Regions from separate parts of the Sphingomonas sp. GW821-FHT10F09 genome, predicted to be linked through region 1. Evidence: predicted binding sites of a transcription regulator. Region 1 holds the regulator's gene; each other region holds the start of a gene.
The links. The regulator LexA, encoded in region 1, represses DNA repair genes until DNA is damaged. The targets are predictions, from matches to a motif close to GTTCCNCNCTTGTTCT.

Region 1 (3,851 bases):
GACATCCACGCCCGCCGCACGCAGCCAGCGACCGACCTGTCGGCGATGGATGGCTATGCAATCCGCCATGCCGATCTGCCCGGCCCCTGGACGCTGATCGGCGAGAGTGCCGCCGGACGCGCCTTTGCCGGCAGGATCGAGCCGGGCCAGACCGTGCGCATCTTCACCGGCGCCGCGATGCCCGCCGGTGCCGACACGGTGATGATCCAGGAAGAGGTTGCCGCCGACGGCACCGCGATTTGCCTGACCGGCGAAGGCCCGCCGGCTCGCGGACGCAACACCCGGCGGCGCGGGCTGGACTTCACGCAGGGCGATCCTCTGATCGCCCGCGGCGAGCGACTTACCCCCGCCCGGATCGCGGTCGCCGCGACCGGGGGCGTCGGCACGCTGGCGGTAAATCGCCGCGTCCGCGTCGCGATCTGCGCGACCGGGGACGAACTGGTCGAACCGGGGCGCGCGCACGATCCCGCCGCCCTGCCCGAATCGAATCGCGCGATGCTCGCCGCGATGCTCGCCGATCTGCCGGTTGAGCTGATCGACCTCGGCATATTGCCCGACCACCTCGACACGTTGCGTGACGCCTTCGCCGCAGTCGACGCTGACCTGCTGGTCACCACCGGCGGCGCCTCGGTCGGCGACCACGACCTCGTCCGCCCGGCACTCGAGGCCGCCGGCGGATCGATCGATTTCTGGCGGATCGCATTGCGGCCCGGCAAGCCGATGATGGCCGGGCGGATCGGCCGCACCAGCGTGCTCGGCCTGCCCGGTAACCCTGTCTCCGCCTTCGTCACCGCGACTCTGTTCGTGCGGCCGCTGATCGCGCATCTCGGCGGGGCGGCCGATCCCCATCCGCGCACCACCCACGCGATCCTCGGCGAGGACCTGCCCGCCAACGGCCCCCGCACCGACTATCTGCGTGCAGAACTGCGCGACGGGCGGGCCTTCGCCTCGACCATTCAGGACAGTTCGATGCTGCTGACGCTGGCGCGCTCGCATTGCCTGATCGTGCGTCCCGTCGATGCGCCGCCGGCGCGGGCGGGCGACTCGGCGGAAATCCTCGTCATCGCTTGACGAGAGCAGTTTCGTTCCCTAGAAGTTCCGCGTCTGTTCTGACGGGGAAGACCGCCTATGCTCACGCGCAAGCAGCACGAGCTCGTTTGCTTCATCAACGACCGGTTGGAAGAAACCGGCATCTCCCCCTCGTTCGAGGAGATGAAGGAAGCGCTCGACCTCAAGTCGAAATCCGGCGTCCATCGCCTCATCAGCGCGCTGGAGGAACGCCACTTCATCCGTCGCCTGCCCAACCGCGCCCGCGCACTCGAAGTGCTGCGGATGCCGGAGCGGTCGGAGCGCAAGGTCGCGCCCCCCGTACCGACGCCGTCGCCGACGAAGGCCGGCAACGTCCGCGCGGCCGCCTCGCCCGCCAATGACGTGATCGAGATCCCGTTGCACGGCCGGATCGCCGCGGGCGTGCCGATCGAGGCGTTCGAGGGCAGCTCGATGCTCGCCGTGCCAGCGGCATTGCTCGGCTCGGGCGAACATTATGCGCTAGAAGTGTCGGGCGATTCGATGGTCGAGGCCGGCATCCTCGATGGCGATTACGCGTTGATCCGGCGGACCGAGGTGGCGCGGGACGGCGAGATCGTCGTCGCGCTGATCGACGATGCCGAGGCGACGCTCAAATACTTCCGCCGCGAGGGCGCGATGATCCGGCTTGACCCGGCCAACCGCTCCTACGAGCCGCAGCGCTACGTCCCGTCGCACGTTCGGGTGCAGGGCCGGTTGTCGGGTATCCTCCGCCGCTACGATTGAGGCGAACGGCGCTGCTCCGCCAGCGCGCGTTCGAAGGAGGTGCGGGCGTCGGCGACCATTCGCGGCAGGGCGGTGCGATCGACGAAGCTCGTCGGATTGCCCGCCCGCTGCGCCTCGCGCCTTGCCGCGAGGTCGAACAGCTCGGCATGATAGCTCAGCACCACGTCGGCATGCATCGTGGCGAGCCGGCGGAACGTGCCGCGGAACTGCGCGACCGCTGCGGTATCGTGCGGCGGCCTGCCGGGGACCGGGTCGGCAGGGTCGGGGCGGGTGACGAGCCGCCGGCCGGCGACGCTGAGGCTCGACACGAACAGCACGTCGAGCGGCTTGCCTCGCTCGCTGGTGCGCAGGCTCCAGGTGGTTGCGCCGTCGGTATGTCCCGGGGTCAGATGCGCGACGAGGCGCGTTTTGCCGACGGCGATCGTCGCGCCGTCGGGGATCGTCATCGACGGACGCACCGGCGGAAAGCCGCTGATGTCCGTTCGGTCGATGGTGCGCCCCGCGATCAGGTCGGCACGATCGCCCGCGCTCACCACGACCCGTGCCCCGCTCGCCCGCTGAAGCGCGGCGAGGCCGCCGGCATGATCGACATGGCTATGGTTGTTGAGCAGGTAACGGATATCGTGCAGCCGGAAACCGAGGCGCCGGATGTTCGCGGCGATGAGCGGCGCACTCTCCGGTAACGCCCCGTCGATCAGCACCAGCCCGGCGGGATCGGCGATCAGGAACGACGACAGCCCCGCCGTCCCGACATAAAAAACGTTGCCGACGATACGGAACGGCGCAGCGGGCGCATTCCACAGCCGCCGCTGCGCGGCATCCTGCGCCCCGGCCGGCGCTGCGACCGAAAGGCTCGCCAGTGCGGCGGCGAGAATGGCGAGATGCTTCATCGTCTGTCCCGTATCATAGCCGCGACCCACCGCATATCCGCCGGATCGCGACCATACTCAAGGATGCCCCGCAGGCAGCGAATCGTCATTGCGAGTGCAGCTAAGCGATCCACGGCGTCCCGATCCGCCTCTGGGTTGCTTCGCTGCGCTCGCAAAGACGACGATGTGTGACGTCCGGTCTGTCCCCGTCGGTGTAATACGCGTTACCTTACACCCGTGCTGAGATTCGCATTCGATAGCATGGATCGCTCTCCGTAACCCTCAGCGTCACGCTCAGGCTGGCGGGAGCGCATACCCACCAGCCACCGGATATAGCGGAACCGGTAGCGCCCCAGAAGATCCCCCTGCCCCCCCGAATGACGCACGTTTACCGTCGCCTGCGACCGTCCGACGCCCCCACCGCGCCTCATCGAGAGCACACTCAGGCACACAGCTGGGTCTCTCGAACCATCATCGCGAGCGCCGCAAAGCAATCCCGGACGTCCTGAGCTCGGCTCTGGATTGCTTCGCCGCGCCCGCAAGGACGACGGTGGGGTGACGTCCGGTCTGTCTTCGTCGGGGCAATATGCGTCGCCCTACACCCGTCCTGAGGTTCGCATTCGATGTCACGCCCGGGCAGGCGGAAGCGCATATCCACCAGCCTACCGGACAAAGCTTAGCGGTAGCGCCCACGGGATCCCCCTGCCCCGGAATGACACACGTCCACCGTCGCCTGCGACCGTCCGACGCCCCCCCAACCGCGCCTCATCGAGAGCATAGTCAGGGACACAGCTCGGCCTCTCGAACCGTCGTCGCGAGCGCCGCAAGTGAAACGAGGACATCCTGAGCCCGGGTCTGGATTGCTTCGCGGCGCTCGCAACGACGGCCGATCACTCGCGGCGTCGCTGTAGCGCGTGGCGTCGCACCTCGCGCCCGCCATCGAACCGCGCCGTCCGCAACGGCATGACCGTCGCGGGCACGATCCAGGGATGCCGGTCGCCCGGCGCTCGCACGGTACGCACCCGGCCACCGGCAAACGTCACCGCGACGCCGCCGGTCGTGCGCAGCATCGGCGCATCGAGCTTGAGCCAACGCGGGACGCATCCCCTTGGCAGGTGGCGTTCGCTCACCACGATGTCGGCGGATCGGCACGCCGCCACCAACGTCCGC
Region 2 (3,851 bases), 550 kb from region 1:
ATCGCGACATTCGTGTACGCTGGCGCCACCGGCCTGCTCGCTGCCGTGACCGCATGGGGAGTTCGCACCTCCGATCGGGCTTCCAGGGCGAACAACCAGACGAACATCGAAGCGGCCGCAGCTGCGCTGACGCGGCAGATCGAGTCCACGCAGGCGATCACCGGCCGGCAGATCAAAGCCGCCGCCGAGGCAGGGCGCCAGCAGGCCCTGCTGTCCGCCGTGTCTCTCAACAGGCAGGGCTGGATCAATCAGCTTCGGGACGAGGTCGCCGGCTTCGTGGCCGAGAACGCGCTGCGGCGCGGGATCGGCGATCGCATCACGGAAGTGACACCGCAGCTCCAGGAACAGGTCCGCATCCATTCCGCCAAGGAACGCCACTTTCGGAAGGTCGAGCTGCTCATCAACGTGCGGGAGGATTCGAGCAGGGAGCTGCTCGAGCTGATGCGCCACGGGCTGGGCACGACGCTCTCGCTGGAGGCCGAGAAGCGGATCGTCGCCAAGGCTCAGGAGATCCTCAAGACGGAGTGGGACAGGGTACGCTCCGGCACGTAGCAGGAGACATCCCGGCCCCTCCGATCAGCGCGCGAGCACGAGCGGGACGTCCTGGATCCGTGTCGTCCAGGCCGGCGACCGGTTCTCGGCCCGCATCTTCCACTCGCGCCTGAAGCCCTGCGTGGCCGGTACCGCGGTGAACTTCCCGAACCTTCCGTTGACCTCGTCGAGCGCCGTCATCAGCCGCTCCCGACGCCCGACGTCTCCTTCGAAGAGCGTCCTGGGTCGATCGTCGGCGGCGACGAGGTCGTCGAGCAGAATCCCGGCCTTCGTGTAGGCGAAGCCGTCGCGCCACGCCGCCTCCACCCCGCGCCGCGCCGCCGCCAGAAGCTCGAGCGAGTCCGCCGTCATCGGGTGCAGGGTCATGCGTCTTGTCCCCTGATACTGAACGGCACCCGCCTTGAAGCGGTTCGTATGGAAGAACACCGTCAGCTGCCCGGCGACCAGCCCGTGCTGACGCAGCTTCTCGCCAGCCCGCATCGCATACTGCGTCACGGCACCCATCAGGGTCTCCAGGTCGACCACCGGGGTGCCGAAGCTGCGCGTCACCGCCATGCCCTTGCGCCGAGGCTCCACGACCTCGACCGCGCTCGCGGGTACGCCCTGCAGCTCGGCGACCAGCCGCTCGAGCACCACGGTGCCGAGCCCGCGCGCCTGCTTCATCTGCATGTCGCGTATCTGCCCCGCCGTCGTGATTCCGAGCTCGGCCAGCTTCGCGGCGGTCGCGCGCCCGACGCCCCAGACGTCCGCCGCGGGAAACCGATCCATGACCCAGGTCCGCAGCACCGGATCGCGCAGATCGGCGACGCCGTCGAAGAGCGGGTTCTTCTTGGCGGCGGCGTTCGCCAGCTTCGCGAGCGTCTTCGTGGGCGCGATGCCGACGCACGTCGGGATCGTCGTCCATCGGCGAACCTGGTCGCGCATCGCGCTCACATGCGCCACGAGGTCGCGGTCGGCGAAGGGCTTCAGATCGAGGAAGCTCTCGTCGATCGAGTAGATCTCGACCTCGCTCGCGAACTCCTCCACCGCCGCGACGACTCTCCGCTGCATGTCGCCGTAGAGCGTGTAGTTCGACGAGCGCACGACCACGCCGTGCCGGTCGAGCCTGCTGCGGATCAGGTGGATCGGATCGCCCATCTTCACGCCCAGCGCCTTGGCCTCGTTCGATCTGGCGATGGCGCAGCCGTCGTTGTTCGAGGCGACCACCACCGGGACGCCGGCGAGACGTGGATCGAACGCGCGCTCGCAGCTCACGTAGAAGTTGTTGCAGTCGATGAGCGCGACCGTGCTCACCTGCGGTAGCGCCGCGCCAGACCCACGACGACGCCCCAGATCTCCACCGTCTCGTCGACGATGATGCGCTGGTAGCCGTCGGCCTCGGGGACCAGCCACAGCCGGTCACCGGATCGACGGAGACGCTTCATGGTGCGGTCGCCATCCACCAGTGCCACCACGATGTCGCCGGGCCTCGCCTCGATCGCCCGGCTGACCACCACGAGGTCGCCGTCGGCGATGCCCGCCTCGGTCATGGAGCGGCCAGCGACCCGCATGACGTAGCTCGCGGCTGGATGGTCGATCAGCCAGCTGGCGAGATCGATCGGCTCCTCCATGTCGTCCTGGGCGGGGGACGGAAATCCGGCCGGTGTCACCTCGACGAATAGGCGCACCTCGCGCGGCACCAGTTCGAAGGGGACTTCATGGAGCGTGACTAGGGGCATTTGATCGATCCGCAGCTGATCCTCCGATCGTTGTAGGACGAAGAGAACATTATGAGAACAGCTCGGAGTCGCTTTTTCCATCCTGCGCCGCCGCCGCTCTGCGACGGCCTACCCGGCCGCCACACCCGACAGGACACCGGCGCTGCAGTCAGGCGCGCCTCGTTCGCCTCGCGTCGGCCCAGTATGGCCGTTCCAGCGAAGCACGGAACTTCCGCATGAGGCGCTGCGCCTCCGCGTCGTCGAGATGCACCCGGATACAGTGCGACGACGAGACGTCGATGTCCGCAGGCGGTTTGTCGAGACCACTCCTGACCAGCGCTGACGCGGTTCGATACGTGCTCGTCCTGTCGAAGAGATCGAACCGCTCCAGGTGCTCCAGGTAGTCGGCAACCGCCTCGTCGAGCCACTCGCCATGGATCCTCGGCTGCTCGAACAGCCGATCGAGCGTGCGTTCGTCGTCCAGGTCCGACCCGAGCTGCTGAATGTCCTTAAGCACGTCCTCGGGATCAGCGGCGACGAACATGGCCCTCCGCAGTATCCCGTTCAGTCGAGCGATCGCCTGCGTGGTCGCTACGTTGGAGCGATCCTCGCGCCGGCGGATCTCGTGATAGTACAGGCCGGCGCCCACGAAGCCGTCGCTCATCCCCACGACCTCGCGTGCCAGCTCCATCAGCCTGGGCACTACGACGCTCCAGATGCCGCTCACTGCCGGTCCCTGATCCTCGGTGAACAGCGACGGAACGCGAAGCAGCCCGCGTACTGCGCCTTCATCGCTGCACCGTTCTCGTCCAGGAGCAGCAGATAGTGGATCTGATCCATCCCTTCCGCATCGAAGGCGTCCACGATCTCGCAGACGGCCTGCCCGGAGACGACCGTGTCGACGAACAGGAGGCGCTCGCTTTCCATTCGCCACTCCAGGGCGTCGTGATGGCCGACGCGGCAGACCTCGTCTCGGACGAAGCGGAAGAGCCGATAGCTCGGATCGTCCACCTGCCGGCGCACGATGCAGGAGACCACCCGCGCCCAGTACCTTCGAACATGGGCCGGCGTGAGACCGTCGACGCCGAGACGACCCGCGTCCGCCGTGAACGGCACGTCGAGCGCAAGGGTCAGCGGACCGAAGATCGCCTGCGATCCCTTGGACCGCCTGTCGGAACTCGGCATGCCGGGAAGCACGACTGCGCGATAGTACGCATCCGCGATGTTCTTGAACGGCACCGCGCCGCGGCTCGGCACGATCATGCTCCCATAGCCGTCGGCGCGAAGCCGCTGCACCGCACGAGCCAGCCCGATGCCGGCCCGGGCATAGGCCAGCATGTTTTCCGTGGTTATCCGATCCTTCAGCGCCATGCCCGGTAGATAGGGGCGGTCTCCTGCATGGCCATGTCATGGCTGCCGACCGACTATCGGCCGCAGCCGTTCGGTCACGGCACCGTCCGGCCGGACGCGGCACGGCTTGCGTGCGAACCGGCGGTCGGTCACCACCGAGTCATACAGGGGGATCCGATGAAGCTGATTACCGAGAGCAAGGAACTGCAGCGGCAGCTGCTCCAGTGTGTAAAGACCCACGAGAAGATCTCG
Region 3 (3,851 bases), 300 kb from region 1:
CAAGACGGTTGCACGTCACCCGTTGGAGGAACGTGTCGCCCTCTTCGGCTATCGAACGAATCATCAGCGCACTGTTCCGGTCAGGGACACGATCGTTGCGGGCGTTCCAAGATCACACCAATACGCTTCACCGCCAGAGCCGAACGATATCAGGCGACACCAGCGCATGTCCGTCGTTTGCGCGCAGACGGAAATCCATGGCACCAGCATGTCGATACCAGTTTGCGAGGTCGATGTGCACGGATTCCCGCCAACGGGCACGATGGGGCCGATCCAGGCATCCACGCTGAATAACAATTGTTCGAGCTAACCCGGCGACCATCGGTCCGGCTTTGATCCGGATCGACATTCGGCTTCGGGGCTTTCTTTAGCGACAGAAGACAGTTCGGGCCGAGACGGAGGTGTCGCACTCGGCAAAACAAGGGCCTTTCCGGTCATCGCATCGAAACATCACGGCCACGCGGCCACGCGGCCACGCACGAAACACCTCCGCGTCCTCGGCGCCTTCGCGCGAACACCAAAACCTTTTCCAACACGCGGCGATGAGCATGAATATCGATGCGCCCCGACATCCTCCGCCCCGGCAGCACCATGGATGCCGGAATATAGCCCGCATGACAGACCGAACGACATGGCGGTTCACCGCCAATCAGGCGTCACCAGCGCTCGCCACGAAAAAGGCCCGCCGTTCCCGGCGAGCCCCTTTTCGTATCCCGACAGGATGCGACCGCATCAGATGTCGTCTTCGGCGTCCGGACCGGTCATCATCTCTTCGGCGACCTTCTCGGTGCGCTGGCGGATCGCCTTTTCGAGGCGGTCGGCCATCTCCGGATGCTCGCGCAGATAGGTCTTCGAATTCTCGCGGCCCTGGCCGATGCGCACGCTGTCGTAGCTGAACCAGGCACCCGATTTCTCGACGAGGCCTGCCTTGACGCCGAGGTCGAGAATCTCGCCGATCTTGGAGATACCCTCCCCGTACATGATGTCGAATTCCACCTGCTTGAACGGCGGCGCGACCTTGTTCTTGACGACCTTCACGCGGGTCGCGTTGCCGGTCACCTCTTCCTTGTCCTTGATCGCACCGGTGCGACGGATATCGAGACGGACCGAGGCGTAGAACTTGAGCGCATTGCCGCCCGTCGTCGTTTCCGGATTGCCGTACATCACGCCGATCTTCATGCGCAGCTGGTTGATGAAGATCACCATGCAGCGCGAACGGCTGATCGAGCCGGTCAGCTTGCGGAGGCTCTGCGACATCAGGCGCGCCTGCAGGCCGACGTGGCTGTCGCCCATCTCACCCTCGATTTCGGCGCGCGGCACCAGCGCGGCGACCGAATCGACCACCAGCACGTCGATCGCGTTGGAGCGGACGAGCGTGTCGACGATCTCCAGCGCCTGTTCGCCCGTATCAGGCTGCGAGACGATCAGTTCGTCGATGTTGACGCCCAGCTTCTTGGCATAGACCGGGTCGAGCGCATGTTCGGCGTCGACGAAGGCGGCGGTGCCGCCCCCCTTCTGCGCCTCGGCAATGACGTGCAGCGCAAGTGTGGTCTTGCCCGAGGATTCAGGACCATAGACCTCGATCACGCGGCCGCGCGGCAGGCCGCCGACCCCGAGCGCGATATCGAGCCCCAGGGATCCGGTGGAGATCGTCTCGACCTCCATCGATTGTTTCGCGCCGAGCTTCATCGCCGAGCCCTTGCCGAAGGCACGGTCGATCTGGGCCAGGGCGGCGTCGAGCGCCTTCTGGCGGTCGGTGGATGCGGTTGCCATGCCGGTATCGATCACTTTCAGATTGGCGGCCATCGGGAGCTTCCCTCGCTAGAGCAAGCGCGCCATCGGGGCAACGCGTCTGTTCGCTATGTACGATGTTTGTTCCTGCGGAACAAGAGGGGAACTTCTGTCGACGATCGAACAGGTTGGACCCGTCGTCCTAGGTCAGCGTGGTGGCGAGCGTCCACCATTGCGGCATCGCCGCCGCCGCCGAGTCGCGTGCGCCGGCGTCGTCGAACAGCGCGAAGCAGGTGGCGCCGCTGCCGGACATACGCGCGAGCCGCACGCCGTCAGCCCCCTCCAACGCCGACAGTACGTCGGCGATCAGCGGCGCCAGCGCCAGCGCGGCTGGCTGGAGGTCGTTGCGGCCGGCGATGGCGCGGGCGAGCAGGTCGCCTTCGCCCGCGATGCCGCCGCGATCCTCCCCGTCCCAGCGGGCAAAGACCGCACCGGTCGACACCGCGACGCCGGGGTTGACCAGCAGCAGAGGCGTGCCGGCAAGCCCCTGCACCGGGATCAGCGCCTCACCCTTGCCGGTGCCGAGCGTGGTGCGCCCGAGCAGGCAGGCGGGAACGTCGGCACCGAGGCGTTCGGCAATGACGAACAGGCGGGGGTCCACGGGCGCGATCGCGTGCAGCCTTGCGAGCGCGCGGAGCGTGGCCGCGGCATCGGCCGAGCCGCCGCCGATGCCGCTGGCGATCGGCAGATGCTTGTCGAGCGTGATCGCATGGCCCTGCCGGACGTCGAAGGTGTCGCAAAAGGCACGCGCCGCCGTCTCGACCAGATTCCCCGCGCCATCGACGGGCGCATGCAGCGCCGCGGCGAAGGGACCGGTGATTGCGAAGCTGTCGATCGCCGCCGGCGTCACCGTCACCGTGTCGCCATCGGCGGCGAAGGCGAACAGCGTCTCCAGTTCGTGATACCCGTCCGGGCGGCGATGGCGGACGTGGAGGGCGAGATTGATCTTGGCGGGGGCGCGTTCGACGATCACTTGGCGGGCAATCCCTGGACGATCTTGGTGGACAGGCGCGCCTGATCGGCCGCCACCGCCGTCAGCGCGGCGGCGCGCCAGGCGTAGCGCGCCTCGTACCGGCGGCCGACGGTCCAGTACAGATCGCCGAGGTGTTCGCCGATCTCCGCGTTGATCGGGTCGCCCGCGGCAGCGCGCTCGATCAGCGGCATCGCCCGCGCGGTATCGCCGTTAATGAAATAGGCCCAGCCCAGCGAGTCGGCGATCGACGCATCGTCAGGCTTGAGCGCGCGGGCACGTTCCAGCATCGCGATCGATTCCCGCACGTCGATCCCGCGTTCCGCCTGCGCGTAACCGAGATAGTTGAGCGCCAGCGGTTCGCGCGGCGCGATGGCGACCGCCTTCTGCAGCGCCGCCCGCGCGCCGGGCCAGTCGCCCGCCTGTTCCAACGCACCGCCATATTGCAGCCAGCCGGTCCATTCCGCCGGATCGGCATCGAGGACACGGCGATACCAGGCGGCGGCGTCGGCATGGCGGTTCGCATTGGTCAGCCGGTCGGCATAGGTCTGCCAGTCGGCGACGGTCGCACCGTCGCGCGTCGCGGCGCTGCGGGCGAGCGCCAGCGCCTCGTCGTCGCGGCCCGCATTGGCGAGGATCGTGATCCGCGCCGCCGCCGCGGTTGTCGCGAAGGGGCTGGCGGCCGGCATCTTGTCCAGCGTCGTCAGCGCCAGCGCAGTGGCGCCATCCTTGGCGAGCGCCGAGGCGAGGAGCAGCCGCGCACGGTCGTTGGCGGGGCTGGCGATCAATGCGGTCCGGGACAGCGCGATCGACAGCGTCGGCGCATCCTGTTCGGCAAGATCGCTGGCGATCCGCCCGAGCAGCCGCGACACGCCGAAGCCGAGCGTCGGCTTCGCCGGCGTTCCCTGCCGCAGCGCCGCGAAGACGGGATCGCCGCCCGCGAGCAGCGTGCGCGCCCGATCGGCATGGCCATTGCCGAACAGCAATTGCGCCGCGGACAGGCGCAGGTCGATCGGCGATCCGGTTTCGCGCAGCGCCTGCACCGCCGCCAATCCGCCGTCGACATCGCCACGCGCAATCTGGAGCAACG
Region 4 (3,851 bases), 370 kb from region 1:
GCCGGTCGCGCGCGCGGCGACGACGGGGACGCCCGCCGCCATCGCCTCGGTCGTCACGTTGCCGAACGTCTCGGTGATCGACGGGTTGAAGAACACGTCCATCGACGCGACCGCGCGGCCGAGGTCGTTCCCCGACTGGAAGCCGGCGAAGATCGCGCCCGGCGCCTGTTCGGCGAACCAGTCCTGCGCCGGCCCCTTGCCGACGACGAGCACCTTGTGGGGGACGCCGCGGCGGGTGAGATGTTTGACGACGTCGGCGAAGACGTCGAGGCCCTTTTCCTTCACCAGCCGGCCGAGGAAGCCGATCGCGATCTCGTCGTCGGCGATGCCGAGGCTGCGGCGCCACGCATCGTCCCGACGCGCCGGCTTGAAGCGGTCGTGATCGATCCCGCGCGACCAGATGGTGATCGGCGTGGTGACGCCCCAGTCCCGCAACAGCGCGCCCATGCTCGGGCTCGGCGGCATGACGCGGTCCACCCGGTTGTAGAAGCGGGTCATGATCGCCTTGATGACCGGCTCGACGAAGCCGATGCGATAATAGCGGAAATAGGTTTCGAAGCGGGTATGGAACGAGGCGACGCTGGGGATGCCCTGCCGGCGTGCCCAGCTGACCGCGCCATGGTTGAGCAGGTCGGGGGCGGAGACGTGGACGATGTTGGGCGCAAACGCCTCCAGATCGGCGCGGGTGGCGGCGGGCAGATAGCGCGCCAGCCGATATTCCTCGCGCCCTGCCGGCATCGGGATCGCCGGGACCGAGACGAGGTCGCCAACCGGGGCGAAGGCCGGGCGTTCGGTGGTCGGCGAATAGACGCGCACCGCGACGCCATGGGCGAGCAGGTGGCGCACGAGCAGGTTCAGCGCCTGATTGGCGCCGTCGCGGGTGTAATTGTAATTGCCGCTGAACAGCGCGACACGAAGGTCTGAAGGTTGCATGCTGGCGCGGGCCATAGCGTCGCGAATGTGGCGTGGCTATGTCGGGTGCTTCCACGACGGAGGCTATCTTCATGACCGATCTGTCCGCCTTTCCGATCAGCGAACGCTGGCCGGCACAGCATCCCGATCGCCTGCAACTCTATTCGCTGCCGACGCCCAACGGGGTGAAGGTGTCGATCATGCTGGAGGAGACCGGGCTGCCCTACGAGGCGCACAAGGTCGACTTCGCGCGCGACGACCAGAAATCGCCGGCGTTCCTGTCGCTCAATCCCAATGGCAAGATCCCCGCGATCGTCGATCCCAACGGACCCGGCGGCGCGCCGTTCGGCCTGTTCGAGAGTGGCTCGATCCTGCTGTACCTCGCGGACAAGACGGGCCGGTTCGTGCCGATCGATCCGGCGGGACGCTGGCGGGCGATCCAGTGGCTGATGTTCCAGATGGGCGGCGTGGGGCCGATGTTCGGGCAGGTCGGCTTCTTCCACAAATTCGCCGGCGCGGACTTTGAGGACAAGCGGCCGCGCGACCGTTACGTCGCCGAGGCGGCACGGCTGCTGGGGGTGATGGACGCGGCGCTCGACGGGCGCGACTGGTTCCTCGGCGACGATTATTCGATCGCCGACATTGCAATGCTGGGCTGGGTCAATGGATTGACTGGGTTCTACGGCGCGGGCGATCTGGTCGGGTTCGAACGGTTCGGTAACGTGAGGGCTTGGCTGGAGCGCGGGCTGGCGCGGCCGGCGGTGCAGCGGGGGTTGAAGATCCCGGGGTGATCGGGGGGAGGGCGACGTCTGTCGACGGGGCCCCGGCCGATCCGGCGTAGCCCGCAGTCGGTTTTCTGTTCCCCTCCCGTTCTCGTTGGGCTAGGGTCTCGCGCATGGCAAAACCCCAGAAGCGTTACGTGTGTCAGGCATGCGGATCGGTGTCGCCGCGCTGGGCGGGGCAGTGCGGCGATTGCGCGGAATGGAACACGATGGTCGAGGAGGCGGGCGCGGTGGTGACGCCGTTTCAGGCCAAGCACGACCTGCGCACCGGCGGACGGACCGTGCAGCTGGTCGGGCTGGACGCCGACATCGTGCTGCCCGAGCGGATGGCGACGGGGATCGCCGAACTCGATCGCGCGCTGGGCGGCGGCTTTGTCGAGGGGTCGGCGACGCTGATCGGTGGCGACCCCGGGATCGGCAAGTCGACCCTGCTGTTGCAGGCGGCAGCGAAGCTGGCGCTGGCCGGGCGCAGCGTCGCCTATGTCTCGGGCGAGGAGGCGGCGGATCAGGTGCGGCTCCGTGCGCGGCGGCTGGGGCTGGGCAATGCACCGGTGCAGCTCGCCGCGGCGACCTCGACCCGCGACATCCTGACGACGCTGTCGCTGGGGCCGCCGCCGGCGCTGCTGGTGATCGATTCGATCCAGACGATGCATTCCGACCTGATCGAGGGTGCGCCGGGGACGGTGAGCCAGGTCCGCGCGTCGAGCCAGGAGCTGATCCGCTTCGCCAAGGAACGCGGCACCGCGCTGGTGCTGGTGGGCCATGTCACCAAGGACGGGTCGATCGCCGGGCCGCGCGTGCTCGAACATATGGTCGACACGGTGCTGGCGTTCGAGGGCGAGCGCAGCCACCAGTATCGCATCCTGCGCGCGATCAAGAACCGCTTCGGCGGGACCGACGAGATCGGTGTCTTCTCGATGCAGAGCGAGGGGCTGGAGGAAGTGTCCAACCCGTCCGCGCTGTTCCTGACGCAGCGCGACGAGGGGGTGACGGGGACGACGGTGTTCCCCGCGCTGGAGGGGACGCGGCCGGTGCTGGTCGAGATCCAGGCGCTGGTCGTGCGGCTGGCGAGCGGGGCGACGCCGCGGCGCGCGGTGGTCGGCTGGGACAGCGGCCGGCTGGCGATGATCCTTGCGGTGCTCGAGGCACGGTGCGGGCTGAGCTTTTCCAGCGCCGAAGTCTATCTCAACATCGCCGGCGGCTATCGCGTGCAGGACCCGGCGGCGGACATGGCGGTCGCGGCGGCGCTGATCTCGGCGCTGTCGGAGCGGCCGGTGCCGGTGGATGCGGTGGCCTTCGGCGAGGTGGCGCTGTCGGGCGAAGTGCGCCCGGTCGCGCATGGCGCGCTGCGGCTGAAGGAGGCGGCGAAGCTGGGGTTCGAGCGGGCGCTGGTGCCGGCGGCGGTGGCGAAGGACGACAGCCCGTTGCGGCTGACGGGGTTTCGCACGCTGGGGCAGTTCGTGGACCATATGCTGGGGCGGGGGTGAGGCGCGACCCGGTTCGCTCCGTCAGCGATCGGATGGCGATCTGCATGCCCGGGACTAGCCGCAGCGCCCGTGCATCCCTATTCCCCCCATCATGGGGCTGACCGCACTGGACATGATCGTACTCGTCGCCGTGGGCGGCGCGGCATTGATGGGGCTGAAGCGCGGCTTCGTTACCGAGGTGCTGTCGCTGTTCGCCTGGGTGGCGATCGTCGCGATGCTCAAGCTGTTCCACGTCGCGCTCGCCGCGCGGCTGTCGGGCGTGATCGGCACGCCGTCTGGCGCGGCGGTGGCGGCGTTCGCGGTGATCGCGGGCGGCACCTATCTGGGCGGCAAGCTGGTCGCCAATGCGATCGGCAAGCGGACGCGGCAGTCGATCCTGGGGCCGGTCGATCGCGCGCTGGGCTTCGGCTTCGGCGCGTTGAAGGGGCTCATCATCGCCAGTCTTGGCTTTCTGGTCGCGGCGCTGCTGGTCGATACCGCGCGCGGTGGGCCGGCGCGGCGACCGGCATGGATGACCGATTCGCGCAGCTACAATCTGCTCAACGCGACGAGCGCGGGGATCGCCGATTTCGTTGACCGCCGCCGGCGCGGCCAGCCGGTGTTCGGCTCGCGGCAAAGCCTCGAGCGACCCGACAATGCGAGTGGCCAGCCATGAACGCCCCCCTGTACA

Region 2: AC1RTO_RS02530 (LexA family protein) is a predicted target of LexA. The motif match lies at 2,314-2,329, and genes of this name have one in related genera.
Region 3: recA (recombinase RecA) is a predicted target of LexA. The motif match lies at 1,883-1,898, and genes of this name have one in related genera.
Region 4: radA (DNA repair protein RadA) is a predicted target of LexA. The motif match lies at 1,771-1,786, and genes of this name have one in related genera.

Annotation. Positions count from the first base shown of each region.
Region 1 covers NZ_JBXASI010000001.1:1,084,719-1,088,569, reverse strand. Annotated here, with positions in the region: gene AC1RTO_RS05160 (molybdopterin molybdotransferase MoeA) at 1-1,071, shown strand, start outside; gene lexA (transcriptional repressor LexA) at 1,129-1,812, shown strand; gene bla (subclass B3 metallo-beta-lactamase) at 1,803-2,702, opposite strand; gene AC1RTO_RS05145 (ComEC/Rec2 family competence protein) at 3,572-3,851, opposite strand, start outside.
Region 2 covers NZ_JBXASI010000001.1:535,729-539,579, forward strand. Annotated here, with positions in the region: gene AC1RTO_RS02520 (hypothetical protein) at 1-552, shown strand, start outside; gene AC1RTO_RS02525 (Y-family DNA polymerase) at 577-1,845, opposite strand; gene AC1RTO_RS02530 (LexA family protein) at 1,842-2,270, opposite strand; gene AC1RTO_RS02535 (hypothetical protein) at 2,419-2,976, opposite strand; gene AC1RTO_RS02540 (hypothetical protein) at 2,973-3,620, opposite strand; gene AC1RTO_RS02545 (phospholipase D family protein) at 3,777-3,851, shown strand, end outside.
Region 3 covers NZ_JBXASI010000001.1:1,386,818-1,390,668, forward strand. Annotated here, with positions in the region: gene recA (recombinase RecA) at 733-1,806, opposite strand; gene AC1RTO_RS06530 (4-(cytidine 5'-diphospho)-2-C-methyl-D-erythritol kinase) at 1,934-2,764, opposite strand; gene AC1RTO_RS06535 (tetratricopeptide repeat protein) at 2,761-3,851, opposite strand, start outside.
Region 4 covers NZ_JBXASI010000001.1:1,454,656-1,458,506, reverse strand. Annotated here, with positions in the region: gene AC1RTO_RS06890 (glycosyltransferase family 4 protein) at 1-933, opposite strand, end outside; gene AC1RTO_RS06885 (glutathione S-transferase family protein) at 1,005-1,703, shown strand; gene radA (DNA repair protein RadA) at 1,808-3,181, shown strand; gene AC1RTO_RS06875 (CvpA family protein) at 3,273-3,836, shown strand; gene AC1RTO_RS06870 (iron-sulfur cluster assembly scaffold protein) at 3,833-3,851, shown strand, end outside.